DNA from 2 places in the Rothia uropygioeca genome. Region 1 is predicted to be linked to the other one. Evidence: predicted binding sites of a transcription regulator. Region 1 holds the regulator's gene; the other holds the start of a gene.
What was found. The regulator HrcA, encoded in region 1, represses chaperone genes, less so after heat shock. The targets are predictions, from matches to a motif close to TTNGCACTCGNNNNNNNCGAGTGCNAA.
Positions count from the first base shown of each region.

Region 1 (9,084 bases):
TTGGCCTGAAGCGCTTGTACCGCTTTGGCCATGGCGAGGTACGTTTTGCCTGTACCGGCCGGCCCGATGCCGAAAATCACGGTGTTGTTGTCGATCGCTTCCACATATGAGGACTGGTTGACCGTTTTGGGCCTGATTTTCCGGCCGCGAGACGAAAGTATGTTCTGCGTCATCGTCGGAGATGCGGAAGCCATATTCTTGATCAGCAGGTCCACCAAGCGCTTGACGACTTCGGCGCTGATGACGCTGTCTTGAGAGGCCAGGACCTCGAGTTCCTCGAAGAGCCTGATGACCAAATCAACCTGGGCCGAGGGCCCGGTCACGACGACGTCGAGCCCTTTGACACCTAGGGAAACATCCGAGAACGCCTGCTCGATGATGAGCAATGACGAATCCTGCGGCCCAAGGACTTCGACCATGGACTCGCGGCTTCGAAATGTGTATGTCCTCGAAACGGACAACGGACGTGAAAGACCAGGCGTGGATGCGGTCATCAAATGCGGAATTACCTCTCCTTCAAGGGGCGTTGGACCCCTATGTTCCAGAGGACCCAGTTATTGTCCAAGACTACCGTTGTTGTCGCGAGCGCACCACGAGATTCTGCCGAATGCGAGCGAAGCCCATGTCACTGACGCCTCAGGGAGTCGAAACTCACGTCAACGCTTTAGACTGGGTGCACGGAACGCAAGGCCGTCATGGCGCGAACTGACCTGGAGGACTCAGAACATGATCTCACGCACGTGGCGCCCGGTCGCGGGAGCGGTCGTGGTCTTGTGCGTTCTTCCCAGTGTGCTCAGTGGCTGTGGTCTGCTGGATGCCGCCAATAAGGCAAGCGAATCCGAAGAATCTCCCACGCCGACCTCCTCGCCGTCACAATCTGACCGGAAGGTTCCGCTGTACTGGCTCGGCAATACCGGTAAATCTTCTTACCTGTACCGCGAGTACAGGGATTACCAAGCGGACGACGCCGCATCGGCGGGCGACGTGGTGGCGACCGCGGTGTCCATGCTGACGAGAGTCCATCCCAGCGACCCGGACTATCACAATCCGTGGAAGCCCGCGAAGTCCGTAGGATCGTCGATGTCTACGGACGGCACGTTGACGCTCAACGTTTCCTCCGACATCTTTGACCATTCGCTGTCCGGCGACGAAGCAAATCTCGCGGTCCAACAACTGATTTACACGGCGACTGCCGCCGCGGCTGCGGGCGGCATAGCCAATGCGGGACCGACCATGAAGGTCATCATCCTGGTCGATGGCCACCGAGGGTACCGCTTCGGGCAGCAGACGCTTGGACAGCCGATGGTCCGTGACGACGCCGTCGCAGCGCCTCTTTGGATCATCGACCCCGAACAGGACGTGGTGTCAACATCGAACCTCAGCGTCAAAATGGTAGCCACCAATGTGGCTTCAAGGGTGTACTGGGACATCCGCAAGAACGGTTCTGAAGTAGCGTCCGGCAACGAAGAACTCTCCGGCAGCGAGTCCGGTCTCCAGGAGATTCAATTCAGCAAAACACTGTCCCCTGGCGACTACACAATCCGTATCTATATCCGCACAAAGGATCTTCGAGACCCGGGGCTGGCGGTATCCGACCAGGATGTCAGCCTCTACGATGACCACCAGTTCAAGATCAGAGACTAGGCCCTCTCATCGCCAGGGCCCGATCATCGCGTTGATGACCGCGATCGCCGCTGCCCCCGCCGTCGAGCTCCTCAGCACATCCGTGCCCAGAACCGCGCACTGAGCCCCTGCCTCCTCGAGAGTCTGGACCTCGTGAGGGGATATCCCGCCTTCCGGACCGACGACTACGAAGATGCGGCCCGAACCGGCATCATTATTCGTCCTCTGGACCGAACCAAGGTAGTCCACGAGGCTCACCGCGGCTTCCTCATGAAGGACGACCATCCGGTCCCCCGGTTCCATGAGCCGGGAGACCTGGGAGGTGGACAACAATTCACCGACGTGAGGGACCAAAGAGCGCCTGGCCTGCTTGGCCGCCGCCGAAACCGTTTTGCCCCATTTCGCGTGAGCTTTCGCTGCACGGTCTGCTTTCCACCGCACAATGCTTCGCTCGGCCTGCCACGGGAAGATCGCGCTGGCGCCCAGTTCGGTGGCCATTTCGACCGCCATGAGGTCGCGGTCACCTTTGGCAAGTGCCTGGATCAACACGACCGAACTGGAGGGGTCTTGCAACGGCCCCGACTCGACGGACACGGCCAGACCATCCGGAATGATTTCTGTGACGACACCGCCGACGCGATGACCGCGTCCATCAACCAGGTCGAGAGGTTCTCCCACGCCGAGTCGTTTCACGGTCTTCGCGTGGTGCCCTTCCGATCCCACCAATTCATAAGTTTCCCCGGCTGCCAAGGATTCGATGTGTTGCGGTTCGACGTAGAAAACGGGGTGCGTCATGGAAGCCGGTCAGTCCTGGAACCTATCCCGCAAGCGCGAGAAAAATCCGTGTCCCGTGTTCTGCATCGTTTCGCCGACGACGTCGTCCTCTCCCCGGAGCTCGGCAAGCTTGCGCAACAGCTCGCGCTGCTCGTCGTTGATCTTCGAAGGTGTTTCGACCTCGAAATGAACAACGATGTTGCCGCGTCCGGTGCCGCGGAGCTTGGTGACGCCCAGGTCGCGAAGCGTGGTCGTCTGGCCCGTCTGGGTTCCGGGCTTGACCGTGACTTCCTGCGTACCGTCAAAAGTTTCGAGGTTGATGGTGGTGCCCAACGCTGCTGCAGTCATGGGCACCGTCATGGTCGCGTGGAGATCGTCCCCTTCACGCGTAAAGGTTTCGTCCGGGTTCACGCGAAGCTCGACGTAGAGGTCCCCGTTCGGTCCACCGCCGGTTCCGGCTTCGCCTTCGCCGCTGAGTCGAATTCGCGTACCGGTCGAAACACCCGCCGGGATCTTGAGTGTCAGCGGCTTGCGCTGACGCACACGGCCCTCGCCGTAACATTCGGGGCACGGGTGCTTGATGACCGTGCCGAAGCCTCGGCAACTCGGGCACTCGGCCGTGGTGACGACATTCCCGAGAATGGACTGGACCTGACGCTGAATATGACCTTGCCCGTGGCAGACGTCGCAGGTTTCGGGCTCGGTTCCCTTCTCGGTTCCTTGACCCTCGCACAGGGAGCAAGTCACGGCGGTATCCACGGTGACTTCTTTTTCTGTTCCGAATACGGCGTCCCGCAGGTTGACCCGTACGTTGATGAGGGCATCCTGGCCTTGACGCACACGGCTCTCCGGGCCCCGTGGTCCGCCGGCGCCTTGGAAGAACGTTTCGAAGATATCCGAGAAACCGAACCCGCTGCCGGGGAAGCCACCGCCATAACCGGTGTTATTGCCGTTCTCGTTCCCCGTGGTGTCATAGACGCGGCGTTTGTCCGGGTCCGAGAGGATGTCGTGGGCGTGGGAGACGCGCTTGAATTCTTCTGCCGCCTCGGGCGAAGGATTCACATCCGGATGCAAGGTGCGCGCCTTCTTGCGGTACGCTTTCTTGATTTCTTCTGGACTGGCGTCTCGCGAGACGCCGAGAGTCTGGTAGTGGTCGCTCACTGATGTTCCTTGATCTGCGGTCGGAAACCGCGTGGGTTCCAATTCGTCAACGGCTGTGCGCGCGGATTTATTCGTTCAAGATGCGGGAGAGGTACCGCGCGACGGCCCTCACCGCGGACATGGTCCCTGGATAATCCATTCGTGTCGGCCCGACGATGCCCACTTTCGAGGCGAGTTGCGGCCCGTACCCCGTCGCAATCACGGACGCATCCGATAACGGAGTGTCCGAATTCTCCCGCCCGATCCGGACGGAGACGCCCCTGGCGTCCTCGCCGATTTCGGAAAGCAAACGCAACATGACGACTTGCTCTTCCAATACGTCGAGGATAGGCGCGATGCTGCGGTTGAAGTCGTCCGTGGACTCCGCGAGATAAGAAGTACCCGCCATGAGCAGGCGTTCTTCCTGTTCGCCTCGACCCAGGATAGTCACCATTCCGGCGAGAATCCTGGCCGAATCACGATGCGCTGGCTCACATCCGGCGACCGCGGTCACCAGCGAAGCCTCCAAATCCCCCACAGGACGATCCAGGATCGCGTCCAGGAAACCGCGACGAATCCCCGTCAACGTCTCTTCCGAGAGTTCCTTAGGGATCTCGACGACGCGCTGGCCGACTCCCCCGCGAGTCGTGATCATGACAACCAGAACGAATCGCGGAGCCATGGTCACCAATTCAAGGTGCCGGACTTTCGCCCCGGTCCGCGTGGGGTACTGAACAAGTGCGACTTGCCGAGTCAATTGGGACAGTAGACGGACAGTCTTTTCCATCATCTGATCGACATCGTCCGACGAGTCCAGGAAACTCGTGATCGCCCGACGTTCCGCAACGGACAGCGGCTTGATCGATGCGATCTGATCCACGAATGCGCGGTAACCCTTGTCCGTGGGTATCCGGCCGGCGCTCGCGTGAGGGGCCATGATCATTCCGGCGTCTTCCAGGGCGGCCATGTCATTACGGACAGTTGCGCTGGAGACACCGAGTTTGTGCCGGTCGACCAAGGCTTTTGAACCGACGGGCTCGCGCGAGTGCACGTAGTCCTCGACGATCGCGCTCAGGACATCGAGCCGGCGTGGCTTGTTCACGGTCTCGCCCTCCTCGCAAAATCCTGACTGTAGATGCTTCGTGGCGGGAGCCCATTGGCACTCCCCCGGTCCGACTGCTAAGTCTACGCCGCATGCCCGCTGTCGAAAAACGCGCCGCCGGATGCTCAGCTCTCGGCGGAGAGGCTATATTGGCGACGGGCCGCGCGCCCGCTCTTGGAAATTTTTGGACCACAGGACAGGAAGTTGCATGGATCGCTACGGATGGGGCCCGCAGGAACTGGGCAGCGCCGGATTGAGTAACCAGCCGCCTGAGCCCCGGGACCTTGAAGTCCGAAAGGACATGGTCATCGAGGAGGTCCAATCCGGCTGGGTAGGCGCGGCGGTGAGCTTGCAGTCGATCGGCGGCCAACGCGTGGTCGGGCTCGAAGACCGCCACGGAGCTGTCCGGGCTTTTCCTCTGGGGCATGGATTCTTGTACGAAGGCGAGCCCGTGCGCCTCGTGCCTCCCCGTGCGCGAACGCCATCGAAGCCGCAACGCACGCGTTCGGGTTCGCTCGCAGTCCCGGGAGCCAAGGCAAGAAAAGCGCGGGCATCGCGAATGCTGGTCGAAGGTCTGCACGACGCGGAGTTGATCGAGAAGGTATGGGGAGATGACCTGCGCATCGAGGGTATCGTTGTCGAGCCCATGCACGGCCTAGACCATGTCTCCGAAATCATTCGAGAATTCGAGCCCGGTCCCGAGCGGAGGTTGGGAATCCTCGCGGACCATTTGGTTACGGGCAGCAAAGAATCAAGACTTGCCGAGCAGGCCATGAAGGTGCCGGGTGCCCGAGGCAACGTATTGTTTGTCGGTCATCCGTATGTGGACGTATGGGAGTCCGTGAAACCGAAAGCCGTGGGGCTCCGCGAATGGCCGCAGGTTCCTCGCGGGGAAGACTGGAAAACCGGGATTCTCCAGAGAATCGGTTGGCCTCACGAAACGCCTGCACAGCGTGCGGCGGCGTGGAAGAAGATCCTTGCCAGCGTCACCACCTACGCGGGCTTGGACCCGGGAATTCTGGGCCCGGTTGAACACATCATCGATTTTCTGACGGCGACGCCCGGGGCCCCGTAATCGACTGCCCCAGCCCCAGAGCCTTGGCACCGAACCGCAATCCGTGGCAATGTGGCGGTAAGTACGTACCCGTTTGGCTCAACTAATCGGTAATATTTGGAATCGCGTCCTTGACGCTTTCATGTCTGCCCGAAAGAAAAGGCGAGGTTTTGACGACCACTTCCACCGATAAGAAACCCCCGTTCGAAGGTGTGTCCGCGACTCCGGAGCCTCTCAGCGTCAAAGACGATCGCTCGATGGCCACGATGGCCCACTTCGGCGGTGTCGTAGGATGCGTTCCGGCCGCTATCATCTACGCAACCTTGCGGGCACGTGGCCGCTTCACCGCTCAAGAGGCTCGCGAGGCCTTGAATTTCACATTGCTGCCGTCGGTGGTTGTCGTGGTGAGCGTCGCGCTCTCGGTCGTTCCCGGGATCGGCTGGATATTTGGGCTGATCGCGGCGGCTGTATGGGTTTATCTGGCGGTTTCCTCGCTCATTGCGGGCATCAAGGTAAACCGGGGCAATCCGTACCAGTATCACTACAACACGCGCGCCTTCGACTGGTTCTCCCGCCGCCGGCGGCGCTGAACGCCATCGACTATTTTCAGGCCGTCAGATCACGCACGACCGCGTCGCCCAGCAGACGTCCTTGGAGCGTCAGAAGTACGGTGCCGTCGTCGAGGGCTGCCTGGTCGATGAGTCCTTGATCTGCCAGCCACGACGTTCTTTCACGACCGTCTGGCCTCAAACTCGACAACGGCAATCCGTCGCGGATTCTCGCCGCCAACATCACGTTTTCCATATAGCGAGTGTCGTCGTCGAGGATCTCCCGAGCCGCCGCCGGTGAATCTTGGGCTCGTACTCGTTGCGCGTAAGGCAGTGGGTGTTTCACATTCCACCAGCGCGTCCCGTTGACGTGGGAATGCGCTCCCGGGCCGATCCCCCACCAGTCCTGATTGTGCCAATAGGCCAGGTTGTGACTGGAGCGTGTTTCGACGGTTCGAGACCAATTCGACACTTCGTACCACCCGTATCCGGCTTCTTCGAATAGGCGGCTGGCCAAGAGATACATATCGGCTTGTTGGTCATCGTCGACTGCCGTGTAAACGCCCCGGGCGATCTGTGCCGCCAACTTGGTGCCAGGCTCAACGATCAGGGAGTACGCGGAAATGTGGTCCGGTTCGTAGCTGATCGCGGATTTGACGGAAGTCTGCCATTCCTCGAGCGTCTCTCCGGGGGCGCCCGAGATCAGATCCACGGATACTTCCAAGCCTATTTCACGGGCCCAGCGAACTACCTTGGGCACGTTGGACGGCTCATGGGTTCGGTCCAGGACCTCGAGAACACGAGGAACCGCCGACTGCATCCCGAAGGAAACTCGCGTGAAACCCGCTTGCTTGAGGGCAACGAGGTCTTCCCGCTCGACCGAATCCGGATTCGCTTCCGTAGTGACTTCGGCTCCAGGTACCAAACCGAACGTCTCGACGGCAGTTCGGAGGATCTCAACCAGATCGTCAGTCGGAATACGCGTTGGGGTGCCCCCGCCGAAAAATACGGAGTGAAGAGGGCGCTTCTTCACACCCGAGGCCTGCAGAACTTCGCGAGCAAAATGCAGCTCGCGCAGAGCGTCTTTCGCATATGTCAGGCGGCCCACGCCTTCGCCGAAGTCTTCTTTGGCATAGGTATTGAAATCGCAGTATCCACAGCGGACGGAACAATACGGCACATGGACGTAGAGGCTCAACGTTCGTCCTTCGGCTTGCCGCAGGACGGACGGCGGCAGGAGGCCGTCGCGAGGGGCCGGATCGCCAGTTGGCTGAGCAGGACTCACTTTTTCGGTTTGTCCTTGGCCTCATCGGAGGAGCTAAGGGCTGCGACGAAGGCTTCTTGGGGCACTTCCACGCGACCGATCGTCTTCATGCGTTTCTTGCCTTCCTTCTGCTTTTCCAGCAATTTCCGTTTGCGGGAAATGTCACCGCCGTAGCACTTGGACAAAACGTCCTTGCGGATGGCCCGGATGTTTTCTCGGGCGATGATGCGCGACCCGATGGCCGCCTGAATCGGAACCTCGAACTGTTGCCTGGGAATGAGTTCCTTGAGCTTTGAGGCCATGGAGACGCCGTAGGAATAGGCCTTGTCCCGGTGAGTAATCGCCGAAAATGCGTCAACACGCTCGCCTTGGAGAAGAATGTCCACCTTCACCAGATCCGATTCCTGCTGACCGTCCAACTTCCAGTCCAGGGAAGCGTAGCCACGGGTCCGAGACTTGAGGTGGTCAAAGAAGTCGAACACAATTTCGGCGAGGGGCAATCGGTAGCGCAGTTCCACACGTTCCTGTGACAGATAGTCCATTCCGCCGATCTGTCCGCGCCTGGATTGACACAATTCCATGATGGCGCCGACGAACTCGCTCGGGGAAATGATCGTGATCGCGACCATGGGCTCCGCGATGGTCTCCAGCTTCCCTTCGGGGAATTCGCTGGGGCTCGTGACACGCAGGTAGGAACCGTCTTCCGCGACGACATCGTAGATGACGTTGGGTGCCGTGGAGATCAGGTCCAGGTTGAACTCTCGTTCCAAGCGTTCCCGAATGATCTCCAGGTGGAGGAGCCCTAGGAACCCGCAGCGGAAGCCGAATCCCAGGGCGGCCGAGGTCTCCGGCTCGTAAACGAGGGCGGCGTCGTTGAGTTTGAGCTTGTCCAGCGCGTCACGGAGTACCGGGTAATCCGATCCGTCGATGGGAAACAGCCCCGAAAAGACCATCGGTTTGGGGTCTTCGTACCCTCCGAGCGATTCTTGTGCGGGTTTCCGGCCGTCCGTGACGGTATCTCCGACGCGCGACTGGCGAACGTCCTTGACGCCCGTGATGAGGTAACCGACCTCTCCGACGCCGAGGCCTTCGGTCGGCTTCGGTTCGGGCGAAATCACGCCAATTTCCAAGAGTTCGTGTTCGGCGCCCGTCGACATCATCGCAATGCGTTGGCGCGGTGCAAGCTTGCCATCGACAACGCGTACGTAGGTGACAACTCCCCTGTATGAGTCGTACACGGAGTCGAAGATCATGGCACGTGCCGGAGCGTCAGGATCACCCTGAGGAGCCGGGATCTCACGGACGATTCTGTCCAGAAGCTCCTCTACGCCTTCTCCGGTTTTGCCCGAGACCCTCAGGACGTCCTCGGGCTGGCCGCCGATGAGGTTCGCGATTTCCTCGGCGTATTTGTCAGGTTGCGCTGCGGGCAAGTCGATTTTGTTCAGGACCGGAATGATCACGAGATCGTTCTCCATGGCCAGGTACAGGTTGGCCAATGTTTGGGCCTCGATCCCCTGGGCCGCGTCCACCAGCAGCAATGCGCCTTCGCATGCTGCCAGGGAGCGAGAAACCTCGTAGG
Region 1 covers NZ_NOIR01000002.1:251,123-260,206, reverse strand. Annotated here, with positions in the region: gene EWR20_RS05435 (PhoH family protein) at 1-494, opposite strand, end outside; gene EWR20_RS05430 (GerMN domain-containing protein) at 727-1,644, shown strand; gene EWR20_RS05425 (16S rRNA (uracil(1498)-N(3))-methyltransferase) at 1,651-2,418, opposite strand; gene dnaJ (molecular chaperone DnaJ) at 2,428-3,558, opposite strand; gene hrcA (heat-inducible transcriptional repressor HrcA) at 3,626-4,639, opposite strand; gene EWR20_RS05410 (DUF3097 family protein) at 4,848-5,714, shown strand; gene EWR20_RS05405 (DUF4870 domain-containing protein) at 5,864-6,283, shown strand; gene hemW (radical SAM family heme chaperone HemW) at 6,300-7,526, opposite strand; gene lepA (translation elongation factor 4) at 7,523-9,084, opposite strand, start outside.

Region 2 (21,772 bases), on a different contig from region 1:
CTCTGAGGAAGCTCAAGGGCCTCCCTGAAATGAGAGCGACCGTCGTCTCGGGCAAGCCGGCGAGAGTTTCGAGGGCCGTCTGAGAGAGGGGGAGCGCCCTGGCTTCCTCCGGATCGGTTGTAAACGGTGCCAAAGTCCCGTCGAAATCCATCGCTACCAAGAGGTTGTCGGTTACAGCCGCGCGCTGGAGCTCCTGCTCGACGGCTGGCGTGGGGAACGGTCCATGCCCCCGGTCGATGTGGCCGACAGTCGGAATCTCGTCCGTGGCAGGCTCGGGGCCCAGGTAGTCTTCGCGGGTTCGCGAGAGGTCCTCGAGGAAGCGGGTCGACCAATCTTCCACGTCATGTGCGAAGATCTGCTCGCGCATGCCTTTCATCCGATCCTGTTGTTCCTCGATCGTCATGTTTTTCGCATACAACAACGCCTCTTTGAAGCCATCGATATCGTGCGGATTGATCTGAATAGCATCGGGAAGTTGCTCGGCCGCACCGGTGAATTCCGAGAGCACCAGAGCTCCCGTGTGGTCGAGATGGCTCACCACGAATTCTTTGGCTACGAGGTTCATGCCGTCTCTGAGTGAGGAAACGACCATAACGTCGGTTGCCAGATACAAAGCGATCATTTCTTCGAAGGGGTATCCATGATGCAGATACCGGATCGCAGTATGGGACATGGTGTCGAACTGTCCGTTCAAGCGTCCCACCATGCCTTCGATCTGCTCTCGCAGCTCAATGTAGGAGGCGACCCGTTCACGGGACGGGCTGGCAACCTGAATCATCGCAGAACTCTCGACGGTGAGGTCACCATCGTTGAGGAGCTCGCCGTACGCCTTGAGACGGTGGCGAATACCTTTGGTGTAGTCCAATCGGTCAACGCCCAGATAGACGGTCTTGGGGTTCCCCAATTCCTCGCGAATCTGGCGAGCCCGGCGCTTCGTGGCCGGTCGTGAGGCCATCTCGGTGACGGCCTCGACATCGATGGAAATCGGGTATGACGTCGCCCGGGTGATCCATGTGGGCAGATCCCGGTTCAAGCGTTCCTTGCGGGCACGCCGCCGGGATGTCACATTCGGCATCGCGTTCGTGTACGCCCGTCGGAATCGTTCGTTGCTTTCCTCCTCATTCTGTTCCTGAGGGGTTTGGGTCACTTCCGTGCGTTCGCCGTCGAACTGCACACCGAGAATTTTGTCGCAGCATCTGCGAAAGTTCGACGCGTCTCCGGGGCGTTGGAATCCCAAGAGATCGGCGCCGAGCAAGCCCGTCAGAACCTGTTTGCGCCACGGCAACTGAGCGAAGATTTCCAAGGGCGGGAAAGGTATGTGGTCAAAGAATCCGATCGTCAGGTCGGGGCGCAAATGCCGAAGCATCGCGGGCACCAACTGGAGCTGATAGTCCTGGATCCAGACCGTGGCATTGTGCGATGCGCTACGGGCTGCGGCCTCAGCGAATCGATTATTTACCGCCCGGTATGTATCCCACCACGTACGGTGAAATTCAGGCTGGGCAATGACGTCGTGGTAGAGCGGCCAAATGGTCGCATTGGAAAAGCCCTCGTAGTACCGGCGAACCTCACCTTCGGACAGCGTCACGGGAACCAGATGGAAAACATCGTGATCAAAAGGTTCGAGGTCCTCATCGGCAGCTCCGTGCCAGCCAACCCAGGCCCCAGTGTGTGAGGACATGACGGGAGCGAGTGCGCTGACTAGACCACCCGGGGATCGGCCCCATTTCGACTCGCCATTGTCGTCCACGGTGCGATCCACCGGTAACCTGTTGGCCACCACAACAAAGTCGTAGTCGCCTTCCTGCCCTTGACGAGGGCTGGCATCGTCGTTCATAGCATCTTCAACCGGACACATGGCTTCTCCCTTCGACCAATCTATGTCTAGCCTATCCGCACTTGCGCGTCCGCACAGGGGCAGTTCGCAAGAGAAAACATTGACGGGCCTTTCAGGGAATTCCGTTAGGCTATTTCCGATTACAAGTACCGTCCAATTCGAACAGGGAGCAACACGTGGCATCCTCTCCTTCGCCGCGGAGCAGCGAGGCGCGAGAAAAGGCGCGCCAAATCGCAGCAAAGCAAAGCAAACGATCCTCAAAATCGTCCCGCTTGTGGTGGCAAATCGGCGTGGTCGTGGTTCTGGTGCTCATCATCGGCATCATTGCGGCCGTGTACACCCACAACAAGAAGGGCGAGATCCCGGATTCTGGGCCCGTGCCCACGAGCGCCAACCAATACGGAGGCATCGTGGTAACGAAGGACGGGATCAAGAAAGACACCTCCGACGTCGACACCCGAGACGTGAACGACCTGAAAACCTCTTCGGCGTCCGCCTCCCCGGATGATGAGTCCAAGGGCAAGGAAACGACCCTGCCCGTTGGCATGCCGACCGCTGACGAAGCTAAGAAAAACGACCAGCCTGCTCGCGTGACGATTTTCCAGGACTACAACTGCATCCACTGCGCCGAATTCGAAAAGGCCAACGGCGAAGAGATCAAGAAGCAGGTTCTCGACGGTGATGCCACTCTCGAGATCCGTAACCTGAACTTCTTGGACCAGGAGACCAGCACCGAATACTCCTCTCGTGCTGCAATGGCCGCGTATTCTGTTGCCGAGCAGGTCTCTCCGGAGAAATTCCTCGATTGGCAGGCGGAGATGTTCTCCCACCAGGGCCAGGGCGGAATGTCCAACAAGGAATTGGCGGACCTGGCGGACAAATATGGCGCCGACATCAAGGACGACCTGGACTCCAACAAGTACCGGCCGATGGTCAATGTGACTGTTGCCGAGTCCCAGGAAAACGGCTTGTCCGGAACTCCGACCAGCTACGTGGACAGCACCAAGTTCACCGGTCAGAGCTTTACCGATTTCCTCAACAACATCAAGAAAGCCAAGAGCGGAAGCTGACCTCCGCGAAGGCTCACGGTGCTTGTGGGGCGCGATGCCGAATGCTCGGCATCGCGCCCCATGCTCGTCCATGATGCACAGTTTGGGATAGGGCGTTCCGACAGGTAATCTAATCAGGCGCCTTGGCGCATGCCTCCTTAGCTCAGATGGCCAGAGCATCTGTCTTGTAAACAGAGGGTCGCCGGTTCGAATCCGGCAGGGGGCTCCACCGAAAACGGGCCATGGACGGCGAAAGCCATCCATGGCCCGTTGTGCATGTGCTAGAAGCCTCGTCCCGCAAAGGGTCATTCATACTCCGCGGCAGCATCGCGTCGATGCGGCCGCTTCTGCACGTCCAAGAGGGTGCGTTCCCGGAGCTGCCGTTCCTTGCCCCGTTTCTTGAGGAAATGCGGGGGTGGTTAGGAGCAATGGCAAGAGATGAGGATGACAGCTAGGCCTGCGGCCCTAGAATGGAGGGGAAGCGTACGTCAAATGGATAACCTCTCTAGGAGAAACCATGACTCAGCAGAATACGCAGAACCACACATCAACAGATCAGTTGGAATTCCAGAACCCCGTCACTCGCTTCCCCACGATCGAGCCGCCGAAGCAGCACCAGCCGGAGCCCGGCCTGGATGCAGAACTGATCCCTCAGGCGGATCGAGGAGAAAAAACCTACCGTGGAACGGGACGCCTGGAAGGCCGAAAGGCGCTCATCACCGGTGCCGATTCGGGCATCGGTGCGGCCGTTGCGATCGCTTTCTCGCGCGAGGGCGCCGACGTCGCGCTGAATTATCTCCCCGACGAGGAAACGGACGCTCAGTACATCAAGGAGCTTCTTGAGAAGGAAGGGCGCGTCGTCCATCTCTTGGCGGGCGACCTGCTGGACCACGAATTCTGCCGTACCGTGGTCGACGAGGCCCACGAGAAGCTGGGCGGGCTGGATATATTGGTCAACAACGCGGGAAAACAGGTCGTGACCGAAGGGCTCGAAGGGCTGAGTGACGAAGAACTCGAAGCCACGTACGACGTCAACATCCTTGCGATGTTCCGTATCACCCGACAGGCCCTGAAGTACCTTCCGGCAGGCTCCTCGATCGTGAACTCGACGTCGATTCAGGCATATGAGCCATCGCCGCACATCATGCATTACGCATCCACCAAGGCAGCCATCAACAACTTCTCCAAAGGGCTGAGCCAAGATCTGGCACCGAAAGGCATACGGGTCAATGCGGTTGCACCCGGCCCGATTTGGACCCCATTGCAGGTCAGCGACGGCCAGCCCAAGGAGGCTTTGCCGAAGTTCGGCCAGAACACTCCCATCGGCCGTGCGGGGCAACCGACCGAACTGGCTCCCGCTTACGTGTTCTTGGCATCTTCCGAATCCAGTTATGTCATCGGTGAGACGCTCAACGTCAACGGCGGGCAGGTATCTCCGTAGAAAGACCCCGAGCGAGGTTCATGACGGTCCCCGTCGCGGCGACGCACCAATGCGCCGCCAGAACCAGCAATAGTACTGCGGACAAGACGTCCCATCCCATGAGGTGGGTCCCGAGGCTGCAGGTTCCGACGGGGAAGGTCATGGCCCACCAGCCGGGCGTGAAAGGCATTCCTCGGGCGAATCCGCGGTATGTCGTGAAAGCGGCCCACAGGAAAACCGGTATTCCAATAACGAGCACTACGACCCCGTAGATGTGGGCGAGGCGCGCCAATGCATCGACGACGTCGGGCTGCAGAAGCGGTTGTGCGGCGGTCGAGAGCGACTGCGCCGCTGCGGTGGACTGTCCCACAATCCCCAGTGGGATGAAAGCCGAGGCCGCGGCGGCCAAGGGCAGGGGCTCCTGCCTCCACGCGTGTGCGTAGGCAATGGCAAAAATTGCGATGCCCATGGACAGTGCAACGAAGAAGCTGCCGCCCGAGAGGACCCCGGTGAATACCGCGCCGACCAGAGAGTGGGCGTGCGAGACCAGCTGTGCGCCCGTCGTCGCGGTGACCATCGGTGCAACGATCGGAAGCCCCCACGCCGGCAGAGGGCTTTCCGTGTGGCCTTTCATGAGTTTCGCCGCAAACCCGACGGCCGCGACCAAACCGATCGCCGTGCCGATCGTCCACATCACCCAGTCGACGCTCCACGCGACAGAGGTGAGCCCCGGCATCCAGGAAGACAGAACGGTAGGGGTTGAGGAACCGACCGATAAATAGCCCATTGAAACCATGCCCCAGGCGGTGACCTCCGAGTGCTTGGTAAAGGAGTCCTTGAATGTCCTGGGGGAACGGAGGCAACGCAGCACGAATCCGATCGAGAGTATCGCCAGAAGAACCCATCCCGCGACAAAAAGTACGATCGGGACGCCGGGTACGCCATGAATCTGAGTCAGATTCGCGAACAGAGAGGTGCCCATGACGGCCCCGAACCAAGCCGGACCTGCCGGAACAACGGCCTGCGATGGCCTGGTGGCGCGGGGGGCGTGACGTCCTTCAATGTCTTTTTGTGGCGCGGAAAGTAGCATGCTTCGAGCCTAAGGCCGGGGGCGCAGGCTCGGTAGGGACCAAAATGCTGTCTGCTCACAAGCTGGGGTTGTGAGCCGATAGGGTGGACCCATGAACATGAACCGCCTGCCCGAGCTCTCGGCGTGGATTCTGCTGGAGGAGGTGGACCGAAGAGGCAGCCTCGGAGCCGCGGCGCGATCCTTGGGGATGACTCAGCAGGCAGCTTCGTCAAAGGTCCGCGCCGCCGAGCGACTCCTCGGAATCGACATGTTCGTCCGCTCCCCCCGAGGGGTTGCGACGACCGCGACCGGCCGAAACGTGCTCGATGCCGCGGCTGGACTGCTCGAAGAGGCTCGTTCACTGGCAGAGAGCGTCGAAGTGGCACGTGAAGGAGCATCCAAGCGGCTGAGAGTCTCCGCCAGTAACACGGTGGTCGAGCACTACCTGCCGTCCTGGACGGGAGAGATGCTCAGAAGAAACCCCTCGGTGAGAATCGATGTGATCGCGGCGAATTCACGCGAAGTCATGCGTGACGTGGCCTCGGCCGACGTCGAGCTCGGATTCATCGAGACGCCCGAGCGGCCCGGCGGGGAACGAAGTGCGGAGATACTCCGCGAGGAGTCACGGTGGCACACCAAATTGTCGGCCCGTACGGTCGCTTGGGATCACATTGTGCTCGCCGTCGTGCCAGAACATCCGTGGGCCGTGACCCCGCCGAGCCTCCAGCGGGTGAGAGAAACAGCCGTGCTTCTCCGAGAGAACGGATCGGGAACTCGAAGAGCCGTGGAACAAGCCCTTCCAGGCATGGTCGCTCCGGCCGCCGAGGTGGGCTCGCTGTCGGCCATGTGGAGGACCGCGCGGGCGACTGGGATACCGGCGTTTCTTCCTCTCAGAGCGATGGACGAACCTCTTGTTGCCGTCGATGTCGAAGGTCTGCAGGTGGGGCGTCCCATACGGGCCATATGGCGGCGCGGGCACAGTCTTTCCGCGCTCGCCAGCTCATTGGTGGCCGCCGCGGAGAATTCTGAGGCCGTGGCTTCGAAATGACCTATTATCCGTTGGACTCCACACAAAAATCCACGCAAGCCCACAACCGCAGGTAAGATCGAGCGGGACCAAACTATAGGAGGGGTCGGCGTGAGCCAAGAGCAAGCCGAAAAATCTGCGCTGAACGGGCGGCTCGTCGTCGTGCGGCATGGTCAAACCGACTGGAACAAAGCCGGAAAGATGCAAGGCAGTTCTGACATCCCGCTGAATGACACCGGCCGAGCGCAGGCACACGAAGCGGGGCAGTATCTTGCCGACCAGGGCGAGTTCTGGAATTACCTGGGTGCCTCGCCGTTGTCCCGTGCACAGGAGACCGCACGGATCATCGGCCAGCACGTAGGACTGAGCAACATCGAAACGGTTCCGGGCGTTATCGAACGTGCATACGGAGACGCCGAAGGGCAGGTGCTGAGCTTCGAAGACTCACGCCATCCTCAAGATCTCTACCATGGTGTCGAGCCGGAAGCGGAGGTCTACCGCAGAGGTGTAGAGGCTTTCAAGCAACTCATCCTCCAGCATCCAGGCCAGAATCTGCTCGTGGTGAGCCACGGAACGCTCATCCGTCGAGTTCTTCTGGCGACGACGCCGGGAGATTGGACGGAACACGTTCCCAATGCGACCCCGATCGAAGTCGACATCGAAGGTCTCTTCGCTTGGGACCCGGAGTCGTTGGTCCTGAACTGAACGACCGCGGCACAGGCCGAAGGGTCGATCGGTGACCATTCAGGGATGTGCGTTTTCCTGTGAACGCTACCGATCGCAATTGTTCCCGTTGACCGAACCACTTAATGCCACATAAAATCAATAATGCACAAACGGGGTCATCCCGTTGTCATCACGGGGAGTGTTTCACCATGTTCGCTGAAGAACGACGGGCGGAGATCGCCAAGCTGGTCAGCAGCGCCCGGCGAGTGAATGGTGCCGAATTGGCTCGTCGCTACGACGTCACGATGGAAACCGTGCGCCGTGACCTTGCAGCTCTCGAAGCGGATGGCAAATTGCGCCGTGTGCACGGTGGGGCCGTCACCGTTGAGCAGTCCACCGCCGTGGAATCCAGTATTTCCTCCCGGCAGACCGTCAATACCCCCGAAAAGCAGCGCATCGCTTCCCGGGCATATCAGCTGTTGCAGGATGCAGATGCCGGAGCCGTGGTCCTGGACGCCGGCTCGACAACTGAAATCCTCGCCGACCTGATCGCTAGCGCTGATTTTTCTCTCAAATCCGGCGCAGACCGACTCATCGTCACCCATGCACTGCACATCGCGGTCAAACTTGCAGAGGCCGACGGTATCGTTCTCGACCTGGTCGGGGGGCAACTGCGCAAGATGACTTGGGCGGCCGTGGGGACCCGGGCCGCCGAACACTTTTCGACCATCCGCCCAGATATCGCCCTGATCGGCGTCAACGGACTCGACGAAGAGTTCGGGCTTTCGACTCCTGGATTGAACGAGGCAATCGTCAAGACCGCGATCGTGCGTTCCGCACGTCGCGTGGTCTTGTTGTGCGATTCGGCCAAATTCGGGCAGGAGTCGCTCGTGAGGTTCGCGGGCCTGCCTGATATTGACGCGCTCATCACTGACAAGGCACCGGAAGGGTCCTTGGCCGCCGCCCTCGAAGAAGCGAACGTAGAGGTTCTCATCGCATGATCGTTACATTGACAGCCAATCCCAGCCTTGATCGCACCGTCGAGATCCCGGCCGGATTGGCACGGGGAACAGTCATCCGCGCGACTCGCTCCGTGGCGGACCCCGGTGGCAAGGGCGTCAATATTGCGCGTGCGCTGAGCGTCAGTGGCGTGGAAACGGTCGCAGTCCTGCCCGGAGACGACGGTGATCCCGTGCTCGCTGGACTGACCGAAGCCAACGTGAGGTATTCGAACCTCTCAACCGGATACCCCATCCGAACCAACGTGACCATCGCGGAACCGGACGGTACGACGACCAAGATCAATGCACCTGGCGACCCTTTCGACGAGCGGTCACAACGCGAGCTGACCCGGCTTCTCATCAATGAAGCGAAGGGAGCCAGCTGGCTGGTCCTGGCCGGTTCGTTGCCTCCCGGGGTCCCCAGCGACTATTACGCGGTAGTTTCCCGAGCAGTTCGGGAAGGTCTCGGCGCTCAGGCGCCGCGCGTCGCGGTCGACACCTCGGGAGCCGCGCTGCGTGACACCCTCAATGGCCAGGACGGGTTGCCCAACCTGATTAAGCCGAACTCTGAAGAGCTTGCCGAGCTGGTTGGCCGGGCCGGCGCGTGGGAGATCCTGGAATCGGACCCCGCGGAAACCGCCCGCACGGCCCAGGACCTGGTGGATCGCGGTGTCGAATCCGTACTCGCGACCCTCGGTTCCAAGGGCGCCGTTCTGGTCAACGCCCAAGGCGCCTGGCACGCTCAGCACGCACCGATCAAGGCGCGAAGCACCGTCGGAGCAGGTGACTGCTCTCTGGCCGGATTCCTCTTGGCCGATGAGGCGGGACAGGCCCCACACGAATGCCTGGCCCAAGCTGTTGCCCACGGCTCCGCGGCTGCATCGCTGCCCGGAACACAGGTGCCTTCGCTCCAGGACACCACGCCCGAAGAAGTGACCGTCACCAAAATCGGGTGAAAGCCCCAGCACTTGTACCACCCCTTTTGAGCGGGCCCGAATAGGCCAAGACGTCGGCAGGGGAAACCGAAATCAAGGAGAGCGTCATGTCTGCACTCATCACAGCGGATCTTGTGGCTTTGGACCAGAACTTGGGAGAAGACCGGTTCGACCTCATCAAGCATCTTGCTGAAAGGGTCGTCGACGCGGGCCGAGCCACATCGATCGACCGCCTGTACGCGGACGCCAAGGCCCGCGAATCGAAAACCGACACGGGCATCCCCGGTGGGATTGCGATTCCGCATTGCCGATCCGAGGCTGTTACCGAAGCGACACTGGCCATGGCCCGCCCTGCGCCAGGCGTCGATTTCGGAGCAAAGGACGGCCCCGCTGACCTGATCTTCTTCATCGCCGCTCCCGAAGGAGCGGACCAGGAACATCTGACGCTCTTGTCCAAGTTGGCGCGCTCGCTCGTCAAAAAGGATTTTGTTGCTGCCCTGAGAGAAGCGAAGGAGCCTCAGCAGATCGTTGACCTCGTGAACGGGGCCTTGGGACTTGGCGACACTGGAACGAAGCAAGATCAGAAAAAGGATTCGACCGTTGCCGGATCCGACGCATCGTCGGAGGCCAGCGCATCGAAAGCTCCCTCGGGGGAAGGGTCGACCGCGCTCGCGGCAGGCGCCACCCCGGTTTCTTCTGCGGGTTCCGCTGCGACGGAGACGGTTCCGGAGTCGAATGACAAGCACGTCACAGGCAAGCGGTTGGTCGCCGTGACCGCTTGCCCTACGGGCATTGCGCACACATACATGGCGGCAGATTCTTTGGCGCAATCAGCCGAGGAAATGGGCATCCGCCTCGATGTGGAGACCCAGGGGTCGTCAGGGAACGAAGTTCTTTCCCAGGACGTCATCGATGCGGCCGACGCGGTTATCTTCGCGGTTTCGGTGGATGTTCGAGACCGGGAGAGATTCGCGGGGAAGCCTGTGATCGAGTCGCCCGTCAAACGAGGCATCGATGAGCCCGGAACCATGATTGAGGAGGCCATCCAAGCCTCCGACAACCCCAATGCCCGACGCGTATCCGGTTCAAAGTCCGAAGGGTCGGCATCGAGCTCGGATGAGGGATCATGGGGCGGACGCATCTATCGCTCGCTCATGACCGGCGTGTCCTACATGATTCCGTTCGTGGCGGCCGGCGGTTTGCTGGTCGCGATTTCCTTCATCCTCGGCGGCTACGAGATCGCAAATAATGCGAACGACATTCTCGGGATTTCCGACGGATCGGTGACCGGCGACGGAGCCTCACTCTTCAACCTGGGCGATACGAGCTTGCTGCAGTACCTCGCTGCGGTCGCCAACGTTATCGGCAACTTCGCAATCGGGCTTCTCGTTCCGGCCTTGGCAGGCTACATCGCCTTCGGCATGGCGGGACGGCCGGGCATCGCGCCTGGCTTCGCGGCCGGTCTGGTCGCCAACACCGTGGGCGCGGGCTTCCTCGGTGGCATCGTCGGTGGTCTGTTGGCGGGCTTTGCGGCCTATCTGTTGGCCAAGCCGAAGCTGCCCCGGTGGCTCGCAGGCATGATGCCTGTGGTCATCATCCCGTTGCTGGCGACAATCATTTCGAGCGGTTTGATGTTCCTCATTCTGGGACAGCCGATCGCGTGGGTCATGACGGTACTCAACGATTTCCTGATGTCGATGTCGGGAGCTTCGGCCGTTGTTCTCGGCCTGATTCTAGGCGCCATGATGGGTGCGGACCTCGGAGGCCCGATCAACAAGGCCGCGTACCTCTTCGCGACCGCGGGGCTTTCGGCCGGAACGGATGTTTCCAAGGAAATCATGGCAGCCGTGATCGCCTCCGGAATGGTCACTCCGCTGGCCATGGCACTCGCCACGACCCTCCGCAAGAAATACTTCACCGAAGCCGAGGTCTCCAACGGACGCGCGGCGTGGTTGTTGGGCGCTTCGTTCATCTCGGAGGGCGCGATCCCCTTCGCTGCGGCCGATCCACTGCGCGTTATACCGTCCTCGATGGTCGGGAGCGCGATTGCGGGCGCGATCTGCATGGGTTCGCACGTGGCATCCCCGGCACCTCACGGGGGTATCTGGATCGTGGCCCTCGTGGATAATTGGCCCATGTACCTGATTTCGGTCGTGGTGGGAGCCATTGTGACCGCCGTGATTTACCTGGTTCTCAAGAGCCTCGGAAAAGCCAAAACCGGCAAGGAAAAAGCCGACCAGGTAGCGGCAGCTTCCTGATTGTCGGACGGAGCTTCACCAGTAAGGAATGATAGCGATGAAGAAACTCACCGGAGTCGGCGTTTCAGCCGGCCGGGTCATCGGCCCTGTGTTGCAGATGCCCGAACCGATTCAGGAACCTGCCGTCGGATCGACGCTTGCAGATAGCGAAACGCCCGAAAGCGCAGTCGAGCGTCTGCAGAACGCGGCGACTCGCGTCAAGGAAAACCTCAAGGAGCGCGCCGGACGGACATCAGGCAATGCCGCTGCTGTGCTGAAGTCCACTGCCCTCATGGCCGGGGACAAGGCGTTGCTCAAGAATGCGGGCAAGCTCGTGACGGGGAAGAACTACACTCCCGAGCGGGCAATCTGGGAGGCCGCCGGATCGTATGCTGAGCAGATGAAAGCCTTGGGCGGCTACATGGCACAGCGCGTGACAGACATTTTGGATGTCCGGGCACGTATCGTCGCGGAGCTGTCGGGCCAACCTGCGCCGGGTATTCCCGAGTCGGAGGGCGCTTTCATCCTGATGGCAGAAGATCTTGCCCCCGCGGACACGGCGACGCTCGATCCCGAAAAGGTCATCGCGCTGGTCACCTCGGACGGTGGGCCCCAAGCCCATACCGCGATCCTCGCTCGCGATCTGGGTCTGCCTGCGATCGTGGCTGCAACAGGCGCGACCCAGGTGCCCGATGGCACCGTGGTGTACGTGGATGCGACCGACGGAACAGTTGTGACCGAGCCCGGCGACGTCGAGAAGCGTCTCGCTGAGAAGTACGCGAATCGCAAAGAGATTCCGGAATTCGACGGCAAGGGGATACTGGCCGACGGAACCGAGGTCCCGTTGTACTCCAATGTGGGCAACGGTAAGGCGGCGCAGACAGCGGCAGAGAACCGTGCCCAGGGCATCGGGCTCTTTCGTACCGAATTCGCTTTCCTGAACCGCGAGGAAGAACCCTCGGTCGAGGAACAGAAACTCGAGTACAAGGCGGTATTCGACGCTTTTCCGGGCCAACACGTCGTCGTGCGGACCTTGGATGCCGGCGCCGACAAGCCTCTTCCATTCCTGACCGACTCGACTGAGCCGAATCCAGCGCTTGGAGTCCGTGGTTACCGCACGGACTGGACGACGCCGGGGGTTCTGAGTCGTCAGCTCGAGGCCATTTCGGCTGCGGCCAAGGAATCGACCGCGGAGATCTGGGTCATGGCACCCATGATTTCGACGGCTCCCGAAGCTCGGGACTTTGCCAAGATGCTCGACGAGGCAGACCTCGACGTGCACGGCGTCATGGTCGAGACACCGTCCGCTGCGGTGACAGCCGAGGCCGTTCTCCAAGAGGTGGACTTCGTCTCGATGGGAACCAACGATCTGACGCAGTACACGATGGCCGCGGATCGTTTGCTCGGTGCTTTGGCCGAGCTGAACAACCCGTGGCAGCCGGCCGTGCTGAAGATGATTCGCCTCACCGTCGAAGGCGCGGAGCGCGCCGAGCAGTCCACCGGTCGCCCGAAGACGGTGTCCGTATGCGGCGAAGCTGCAGCGGATCCGGCGCTTGCCGTGGTCCTCGTGGGGCTGGGCGTCAAGGCCCTGTCCATGAATACTCGTTCCTTGCCTGCGGTCGCCGCCGTGCTGAAATCCGTTACGCTGGAACAAGCACAACAGATCGCAGCCAAGGCCATGGAAGCGCGATCTGCTGAAGAGACTAAGGATGTGGCCCGCGCGGAGCTGCCCATCCTTGATGACCTCGGCCTGTAAACCAGTCCGGCATTTCCGGGGACGTTACGACAGCCCCACATGACCACATAATCAAGGAGAACAATCATGGCAGAACGTACCGCCACCATCGCCAGCCGAGTCGGCCTCCACGCTCGACCGGCCGCGATCTTCGCCGAGGCCGCCGGCGACCTCCCCGTTGAGGTCACCATCGCAGCCGAAGGCGAGTCGGCCGACGAGGCTATGGACGCATCGTCGATCCTGTCTCTCATGTCCTTGGGCGCAAAGCACGGAGACAAGGTTGTTCTCCGCGCCGAGGGCGACGGCGCAGATGAGGCTCTGGACAGCTTGGTCAAGATTCTCGAAACCGATCACGACGCCGAATAATCCGCGCTAGCCGGTCGAACGCTGAGTCGGTCAGTCCGGCTGACCGGTGCCACGCATTGAGCCCGAGATCGTCATCCACAATAGATGGCGCTCTCGGGCCTTTGCGTGAGACTTTCCAGAACTCCGCCGTAAACTGGTGGAGACCAGCCCGCCGCGCGGGAAAATCAATCATGGCGTAGGGTAATACCTCTGCGCACGGCAGATGAGGATTCTTTGCGACATTTCACCGCTCGATTCGCGACCGATCAAGAGATCCAACACTGGGATGACCATGTCACCGCAAACCCTAACGGTGGAAATCTCCTTCAATCCGCATCCTTTGCGTCGGTGAAGTCCGAGCACGGCTGGAAGCCCGTGTACGTGGTCTACGAGGGGATCACTGAGGCCCGGAATGATCAGGGCGGCACCGAGGAAAAAGAAGTCACGAGCTACAACCTCGTTCTCGAGAAAAATATCCCGTTCCTGGGCAAGATCTGGTACATGATCAAGGGGCCGGATGTGTGGGACATCGAAGATATCCCCGCCGTCATGGACGCGAACAAGGAATTCGTCCGCGCCGAGGGCCTCAAAGTGTTCGCGATCAAGATCGAGCCGGACATTCTTGATTCCGAGGCACGCAGCGCGTTCCTCAAACGCGCTGGACTGGTCAAGCAGTTCAATATCCAGCCGAACGACTCGACTGCCGTGCTCAAGACCGATGCGGATGAGGAGACCGTGCTCAAATCCCTTCACTCACGTGGCAGGAATGCGGTACGACGCGCTAAGCGAGAAGGCGCGGAGGTCGAACGTGTGGAGTTGACGGAAGAGAACATGAAGAAAATGTTCTCCCTGATGGACACGGTGGGGCAGGGGCACGCCAACGTGAATCTTCGGTCGTACGAGTACTACAAACAGTTCTGGACCACTTTTGCGCGCGCAGGTCAGGGCCGTCTGTACTTCACCTACGAAGACGGCGAACCTTCGGTCGGTGCGTACGTCATTCGATACGGGCGGAAAGGGACCTACAAAGATGGCGGCTCGAAACCTCGCCGTCAACAATACGGAGACTCGCACCTGGTCCAGTGGACTGCACTCACCGACTTGATGCGGGACTACGGCATTGAGGAGTATGACTTCTGCGGCACCCCGCCGAAGGCGGAACTGAAGAACAAAGAACACAGTTACTACGGGCTGGGCCTTTTCAAGACGAGTTTCACCAAGACGGTCATCGACTTCGTCGGGGTCTACGACCAAGTTCTGAATCCCACCGCATACAAGGCATGGGTCACGATCGTCGAAAGAGTCATGCGCCAGATTTGGTGGCGCCGTACGCAGCAGCCTTTCTACTAAGCCGACGATCAGGTCCTCATGGACCGAAACTCAGGGGTGCTCGGTAGCGTTGAGGTGAGTTAGTGCCAAGGAGGGAAGATGAGCGAAGGTCAGGAGGGTCAGCACCTCACGGGTGCCTACCCTTCCTCGGGTTTGTCACACGAGCCTGAGTCCGGTGCCGACCCGTTCGGGCCGGATACGTCAGAGGACGTCTATACGGACCCGTTCTCCAGCGGGCACACCGCGCCGCTCGCATCCAGTGCCGACGAACCGGTCTCGAGCCCGGACGCGGGCTTATTCGATGGGGGCTCCGACCACGCCGCCGAAGCCTTCACGTCCGCACCGACGCACCCGGAGACTTACGCAACGGGTTTTCCTGCGGTCAGCAGGTCGCAGATCCAGGACGAGCGACTCGCGGACATCCTCGGTCGGCCGGATGACTCCCGGCATTACCGGGGCAACGAGGACAACCCGCTCTCCTCCGACACACACACTGGATCACGAGCCTACACAGGGGACGGCGTCCAACCCGAGGCCGACGTCAATACGCTGGGCGCAGCCACGCAAGGCTCCGGCATCCAGGATGCCGACCGCATTGCCGCTTCTCGGACCGCACCTCAGGACGTCTTCCGTAACACTCAGGATCTTTCCGGGCCGTATCCCGCGAGCGATCTGCCTCCACAGCAAGACGGCGCGATAGCTCACGCGAGCTATCCTTCGGCGGAGGCACCAACGGCCAAGCCGTCTCCGCAGCGACGCGGGCTCGGGCTGCGCAGGATGATGCGATCGGAGAATCTTCCCACGGCTCCGATGCGCGTGGTTGAGAGGCTTGCCAACTCTCCGTTTGCCAATCCGCGGCGCCACAAGGAAAATACCGAGGCACGAAAGACCCTCAATTTTTCATTGCGCATGGCCGAAACGATGTTCCATTTCGGAGCGGATTCCCGCGACGTCGAAACGGCCATCGTCGCAACGTGCGCGACATACGGGGTTGAGGACGTCGACGTCGACATCACCAACCAATCCGTCATCATCAACTACATTTCGGAATACGGCATGCACCAGGATTCCGGTCAACCCGTGGGCGAAACCGCCGGAGTCTTCAGCCACACCGTCGTGCGCGTCGTGCGTTCCTGGTCTGATAATTATGCGGGATTGACCGAGACGCACCGGCTCGTCAAGACCATCACCAATGGTGAGCTGTCCCGGTCCGAGGCAGAGGCCCGCCTGAACCGGATTCTGTCCAAGCCCAAGCCGTTCCCTCGATGGCTTGTGAGCCTCTGCAACTCCTCGGCGGCCGCCGCGTTGACGATCGGCATCGGCGGAACATGGCCAGGTGCCATCGTTTCCTTCCTGACTTTCGCGCTCGTCCAGGTCATGGCCGGAAAACTTGCGTCGTGGAGAATTCCGTCCTTCTTTACCATGGCTGCCTGCTCTGCGCTGGTGACCCTCATCGCCATGGTCCTGTGGGCCATCGGTGCGCCGATATCCCCACCCCACATCATTGGCTCGGGGCTGATCATGCTCTTGCCTACCTTGACGTTGGTTTCAACGATTCAGGACGCGATCAACGGATTCCCTGTGACGTCGGCGGGGCGGCTCATTTCCACGGGTCTATCGTTCCTGGGCCTGATCGTGGGTATTGCTATCGCGATCTCGATTACCACCTATATCGGTTTCGACGAGATCAAGGTGGACAGCGTGATCTTCTCGGGTGCGCAGCCGTTGGTCAATATCATCTTCATGCTGATCGCGACCGCCTTGATTGCCGTCACGGTGCAAGTCAAGCCGGAACACATCCTCCTGGGCGTATTCAGCGCCTTCTGTGGTCTGCTGGTCTATCACCTGTTCGGTTGGTTGGGCGCGGGTTCCCGCATGATTTCGATGCTCGGAGCGGTCGGTGTGGGTTGCGCCTCAGCGCTGATCGCGCAGCGGAGGGTCGTTCCGCAGGTAGTCATCGCTGTCCCGGCCCTGACCTTCCTGTTGCCCGGTTTGACGATTTTCCGTGGCATGTACACCCTGACCGTGAACATCGATCCGGTGACCGGGATCATCCCGATGCTCAATGCCGGGGCCATCATCATGTCCATGGCGGCCGCAGTGGTGCTAGGCAATTACCTGATGAGGCCCTTCATGAGCAAGGACCCGCAGACGCAAAGGAAATTGGTCAAGCGGAGAAAACAGCAGCCGGAGCCATTGGGGAACTGAGCCTCGACGGTTTCTTCAAGCTCGTCTGACCGCCGCACCTACCGAATGCGCCAATCCACAGGGTCCAGCCCCAACGATTCGAGTTCTCGATTGGCCCTGCTGAAGGGGCGTGATCCGAAGAACCCACGAGACGCGGACAAGGGCGACGGATGTACGGATTCGAGTTTGGGTACATCAGGGCCGAGTTGTGCGCCGGCATTGCGGGCGTCGCGGCCCCAGAGAATCGCGACGAGGGGCTTCTTCCGCGCGCCAAGGGCCTGGATAGCGGCGTCGGTGACGAGCTCCCAGCCCTGGTTGCGATGTGAACCCGCTTCGCCCTCTCGAACCGAAAGGCAACGATTCAGGAGCATGACTCCTTGAGAAGCCCACGACGACAGGTCGCCGTGGCTTGCGGCCGGGATGCCGAGGTCGGACTCCATCTCTTTGTAAATATTTCCCAGGGAGCGGGGGAGCGGGCGCACGTCGGGTTGGACCGAGAAAGACAGACCCATTGCGTGCCCCGGCGTCGGATACGGGTCCTGACCGATAATCAGTACCTTGACCGAGTCGAGGGGTTCCTGGAAGGCCCGGAAAATATTCTCCGAGGTCGGAAAAGTCCGGTGGCCGGCGGCATGCTCGGACCGCAGGAAATCCCCCATCTTCCGGATGGTCGGTTCGACAGGAGAAAGGGCTTCGGCCCAATCCTGGGCCATGATGTCGGACAGCGGCTGGATCGGCAAGACGGCTCCCTGAAATTCGTGAACGACGATGGTCGTCCCTAGACTATCTTCGTGGGAACCTTGACCGAAGCAGAGCGCGCCATTCTTGAGATGGAAAAAAGAACCTGGAAGTACCCGGGGGCGAAAGAGCGTGCGGTTCGGAAAGAACTCGGGATGTCGGCCACCGAGTACTACATGCGTCTGAACCGTTTGATCGACGATGTGCGTGCCGTGCGAGAAGAGCCGGCATTGACCCGTAGGCTCCGGGAACGGCGGGATCTTTGACCCCTCCCGGCGCAATGTGCAGAGAATGACCAGACTGGGCAGATATTCTTGACGCTTGACCGGTGCGTGAGCGAGCGTGCGCACCCCATATATGACGAGGACTTTGATGGCCGAGTACGAACACGATGAATTCGACGACGTCCCCGTGGACTCGCCCCGTCGGGGCGCATACCGGGGTGAACTGCCGGAGAAGAGCGGCGGGTTCAAGCAACTGGCCGCCCTCATCGTGGCAGGTATTTGCGCCCTCATCATCGGCGGAGTGTTCTTCTTGCTGTCTCCCAAACTGGCGTCCCCCGATGCCGCGAGTTCGTCCGCATCCTCGTCCAGCAGCCAAGAAGCTTCGGATTCGGGCTCCGCATCGGAATCCCCCTCCGATTCGGAATCCGGGCCGGGGTCGGATGAATCCTCAACGGCCAAACCGGATGCGTCGACAACCCTCGGCGTATACAACTACAGCTCCAAGGAAGGTACCGCGACCAAAGCCGCCACAACTCTGACGGATGCCGGCTGGACGGTTTCTGACGTCAGCAACTGGGACGGTCAGGCACAGAAATCCTCGGTGGTCTACTACGCCCAGGGTCATGATGAGCAGGCGAAAGCAATAGCTCAAAAGCTCGATATCAAGGACGTCAAGCAGGCCGCGGGGTACTCCTACCAAGTTGTCGTGGTCCTGTCCGAAGGAGACGGGGCGAATTCTTCGAGTTCCAGCGGGTCTCAGGGCGATTCGACCAGCCAGCAGTAACCTGGGACAAGGTTGTCGCCGTCTACCAGGGCACCGGGGCGCCTGGCACGTTGTCTGGGATGTGCTGTGAGCGAAGAGTCCTCAACCTCTGTGGACATCGTTTGCACTCTCCCCGTCCGGGTGCCAAGATTGGAATTAGCACTCATCCTCCTCGACTGCTAAAAAACTCGCGCGGAGAACGCACACGCTTCGTCGGCGCGGGCAGCATCGCGGATCGATGGGCAAAAGACACAGTCACCACGGTGAGGTGTGGGAATGCGACGCCCCGAGCGCGGAGTGTTCACCAGCCGTCCGTCGCGGGCACCGTGGTTGATGCATCCGTCTACCGTCCAGGAGGGACGTAAGCCACCATGGCAAAACTGATTGCTTTTGATGAAGAGGCACGCCGCGGACTCGAAAAGGGTCTGAACACCCTCGCCGATGCCGTCAAGGTTACCCTTGGGCCCCGCGGGCGCAATGTTGTGCTCGAGAAGAAGTGGGGCGCACCCACCATCACCAACGATGGCGTATCGATCGCCAAGGAAATTGAACTCGAAGACGCCTACGAGAAGATCGGCGCCGAGCTCGTCAAGGAAGTTGCCAAAAAGACTGACGACATCGCGGGCGACGGCACTACCACCGCAACCGTCTTGGCCCAGGCTCTGGTTCGCGAGGGCCTGCGCAACGTCGCGGCGGGCGCCGACCCCTTGTCCCTCAAGCGTGGCATCGAAAAGGCCGTTGAGGCAGTGACCAAGGAACTGCTTTCTTCCGCCAAGGAGATCGAGACCGAAGAAGAGATCGCTGCTACCGCCTCGATCTCTGCGGGTGACCCCGAGATCGGCAAGCTCATCGCCCAGGCGATGGAGAAGGTCGGCAAGGAAGGCGTCATTACCGTCGAGGAGTCCAACACCTTCGGTCTCGATCTCGAACTGACCGAGGGCATGCGTTTCGACAAGGGCTTCCTGTCCGGTTACTTCGTGACCGACGCCGACCGCCAGGAAGCAGTCCTCGAGGATCCCTACATCCTCATCGTGAACTCCAAGATCTCCAATGTGAAGGACCTCGTCCCCGTACTGGAGAAGGTCATGCAGTCGGGCAAGCCACTGCTGATCATCGCCGAGGACGTAGAAGGCGAGGCTCTCGCCCTGCTCGTCCTCAACAAGATGCGTGGATCCATCAAATCCGTCGCCGTCAAGGCTCCCGGCTTCGGCGACCGCCGCAAGGCTCAGCTTGCCGACATCGCCGTGCTGACCGGTGGACAGGTCATCACTGAAGAGGTCGGGCTGTCCCTCGAGACCGCTTCTCTGGACCTTCTGGGACAGGCGCGCAAGGTCGTCGTGACCAAGGACGAGACCACCATCGTCGATGGCGCTGGCTCCGCTGAGGAAATCGAAGGCCGCGTCGCTCAGATCCGTGCGGAGATCGCCAATACCGATTCCGACTACGATCGCGAGAAGCTCCAGGAGCGTCTGGCCAAGCTCGCGGGCGGTGTCGCGGTTTTGAAGGCCGGGGCCGCTACGGAGGTTGAGCTCAAGGAGCGCAAGCACCGCATCGAAGACGCGGTTCGTAACGCTAAGGCTGCCGTCGAAGAGGGCATTGTCTCCGGCGGCGGTGTCGCACTGATCCAAGCCGGCGTACGTGCGTTCGAGACCCTCAGCCTTGAGGGTGACGAGTCCACGGGCGCCAACATCGTCAAGGTTGCGGTCGATGCTCCGCTCAAGCAGATCGCCAGCAACGCTGGTCTCGAGCCAGGCGTTGTCGCAGACAAGGTGCGTGGCCTCGAGCAGGGTTACGGTTTGAACGCGGCGACAGGGGAGTACCAAGACCTCATGACCGCGGGCATCAATGACCCGGTCAAGGTCACTCGTTCGGCTTTGCAGAACGCTGCTTCCATCGCTGGACTGTTCCTCACCACCGAGGCCGTTGTGGCCGATAAGCCGGAGAAGAATGCCGGCGCCGGTGCCGAGGGCATGGACGGTATGGGCGGCATGGGTGGCATGATGTAGCCACTGGTCGTTCGACCGGTTCTTTTGAATCCTTGGAGGCCCCGCACGAGTTTCGGCTCGTGCGGGGCCTCTTCATGCATCCGTACATGCGCAGCTGGGGGGGGGGGAAGCTCAGTGGCCAAGGGTTCTGTAACTACATCGCGTCATGTTTTACGGCCAGCGTAAGGTGGTCAATCGGTGATCGGGGAGACGAAGCAGGGGTTGGTAGTGGGGAACAAGCAAAGCCGAGCATGGTTGTGGGCCCTCGTGGCTTTTATGTTCCTCTCACAAACCGGTTTGAATATTGCAAGGCCGCAGATGAGTTACAAACTCATTGCACTGGGAGCCCCACCTTTCACGATCGGTTTAGTGACGTCCGCTTACGCGATCGTTCCCGTATTCGCCGCGATATCGATGGGACGTCTGGCGCAGAGAATCAAGAGGCTCAGGCTCCTGGTCCTCAGCGGCGGCCTGCTTATCGCGTTCGGGACCGCGATGCTCGCCGTCGTCAACGGGGTGGGCACGATTGCGTGTGCCAGCATTATCTTCGGGATGGGCCATTTGGTATCCCAAATCGGTTCACAATCAGCGGTCTCGCGCTACGCAACGGACTCAGGACTGGACCAGGGGTTCGGCTGGACCACCGCAGGCCTCTCCGCGGGACAGCTTGTCGGACCACTTATCGGTGGTTGGGTCCTCGGTTTTCACGCGAACCCGACCCAGTCGCAGAGACTCCATGACATATCCATCGCCTCGTGGATTGGCGCAGTCTGCGCTTTGGTATCCATCACATTCATGGTGTTGCCGATCGCGAGAGCCAAGGTATCGGCCCCGAGTACCCCGCCCGCAGCAACGCGTCGATCTGTGGTTGCCCCTGCGAACGGTCCCGCAGCCCAGAAAGCCACCACGCTGGGCATCTTGAAGACCCCGGGAGTCTCTTCGCACATCTTGGCATCACTCGCGATGCTCTCCATCATGGACATCCTGACTTCTTTCCTGCCGCTCGTGGGCGAGCAAGCAGGAGTCGCCCCACTGTGGATCGGCATTTTGCTAGCCGTTCGCAGCTTTTCGTCAATTGTCTCCAGATCAATGATCTCCGTGCTCTCTCGGCGCTGGAACCGGACACAACTGGTCCTGGTGTCCTTGATTCTGGGTTCCCTCACCGTCGCCGCGGTGCCCCCGTTGATTTCCTTCCTGCCTGTGGCGTTTTTCCTGCTGCTCGTGG
Region 2 covers NZ_NOIR01000004.1:348,304-370,075, reverse strand. Annotated here, with positions in the region: gene otsB (trehalose-phosphatase) at 1-1,858, opposite strand, end outside; gene EWR20_RS11625 (DsbA family protein) at 2,014-2,907, shown strand; tRNA gene EWR20_RS11620 (tRNA-Thr) at 3,039-3,115, shown strand; gene EWR20_RS11615 (SDR family oxidoreductase) at 3,404-4,327, shown strand; gene EWR20_RS11610 (TDT family transporter) at 4,302-5,396, opposite strand; gene EWR20_RS11605 (LysR family transcriptional regulator) at 5,488-6,423, shown strand; gene EWR20_RS11600 (histidine phosphatase family protein) at 6,514-7,107, shown strand; gene EWR20_RS11595 (DeoR/GlpR family DNA-binding transcription regulator) at 7,278-8,069, shown strand; gene EWR20_RS11590 (1-phosphofructokinase family hexose kinase) at 8,066-9,025, shown strand; gene EWR20_RS11585 (PTS fructose transporter subunit IIABC) at 9,112-11,262, shown strand; gene ptsP (phosphoenolpyruvate--protein phosphotransferase) at 11,300-12,997, shown strand; gene EWR20_RS11575 (HPr family phosphocarrier protein) at 13,064-13,342, shown strand; gene EWR20_RS11570 (lipid II:glycine glycyltransferase FemX) at 13,556-14,671, shown strand; gene EWR20_RS11565 (threonine/serine exporter family protein) at 14,750-16,858, shown strand; gene EWR20_RS12990 (uracil-DNA glycosylase) at 16,897-17,550, opposite strand; gene EWR20_RS12985 (DUF3263 domain-containing protein) at 17,629-17,841, shown strand; gene EWR20_RS11550 (LytR C-terminal domain-containing protein) at 17,948-18,583, shown strand; gene groL (chaperonin GroEL) at 18,934-20,568, shown strand; gene EWR20_RS11540 (MFS transporter) at 20,824-21,772, shown strand, end outside.
Region 2: the regulator HrcA is predicted to act here: its motif matches at 18,719-18,745, upstream of groL (chaperonin GroEL).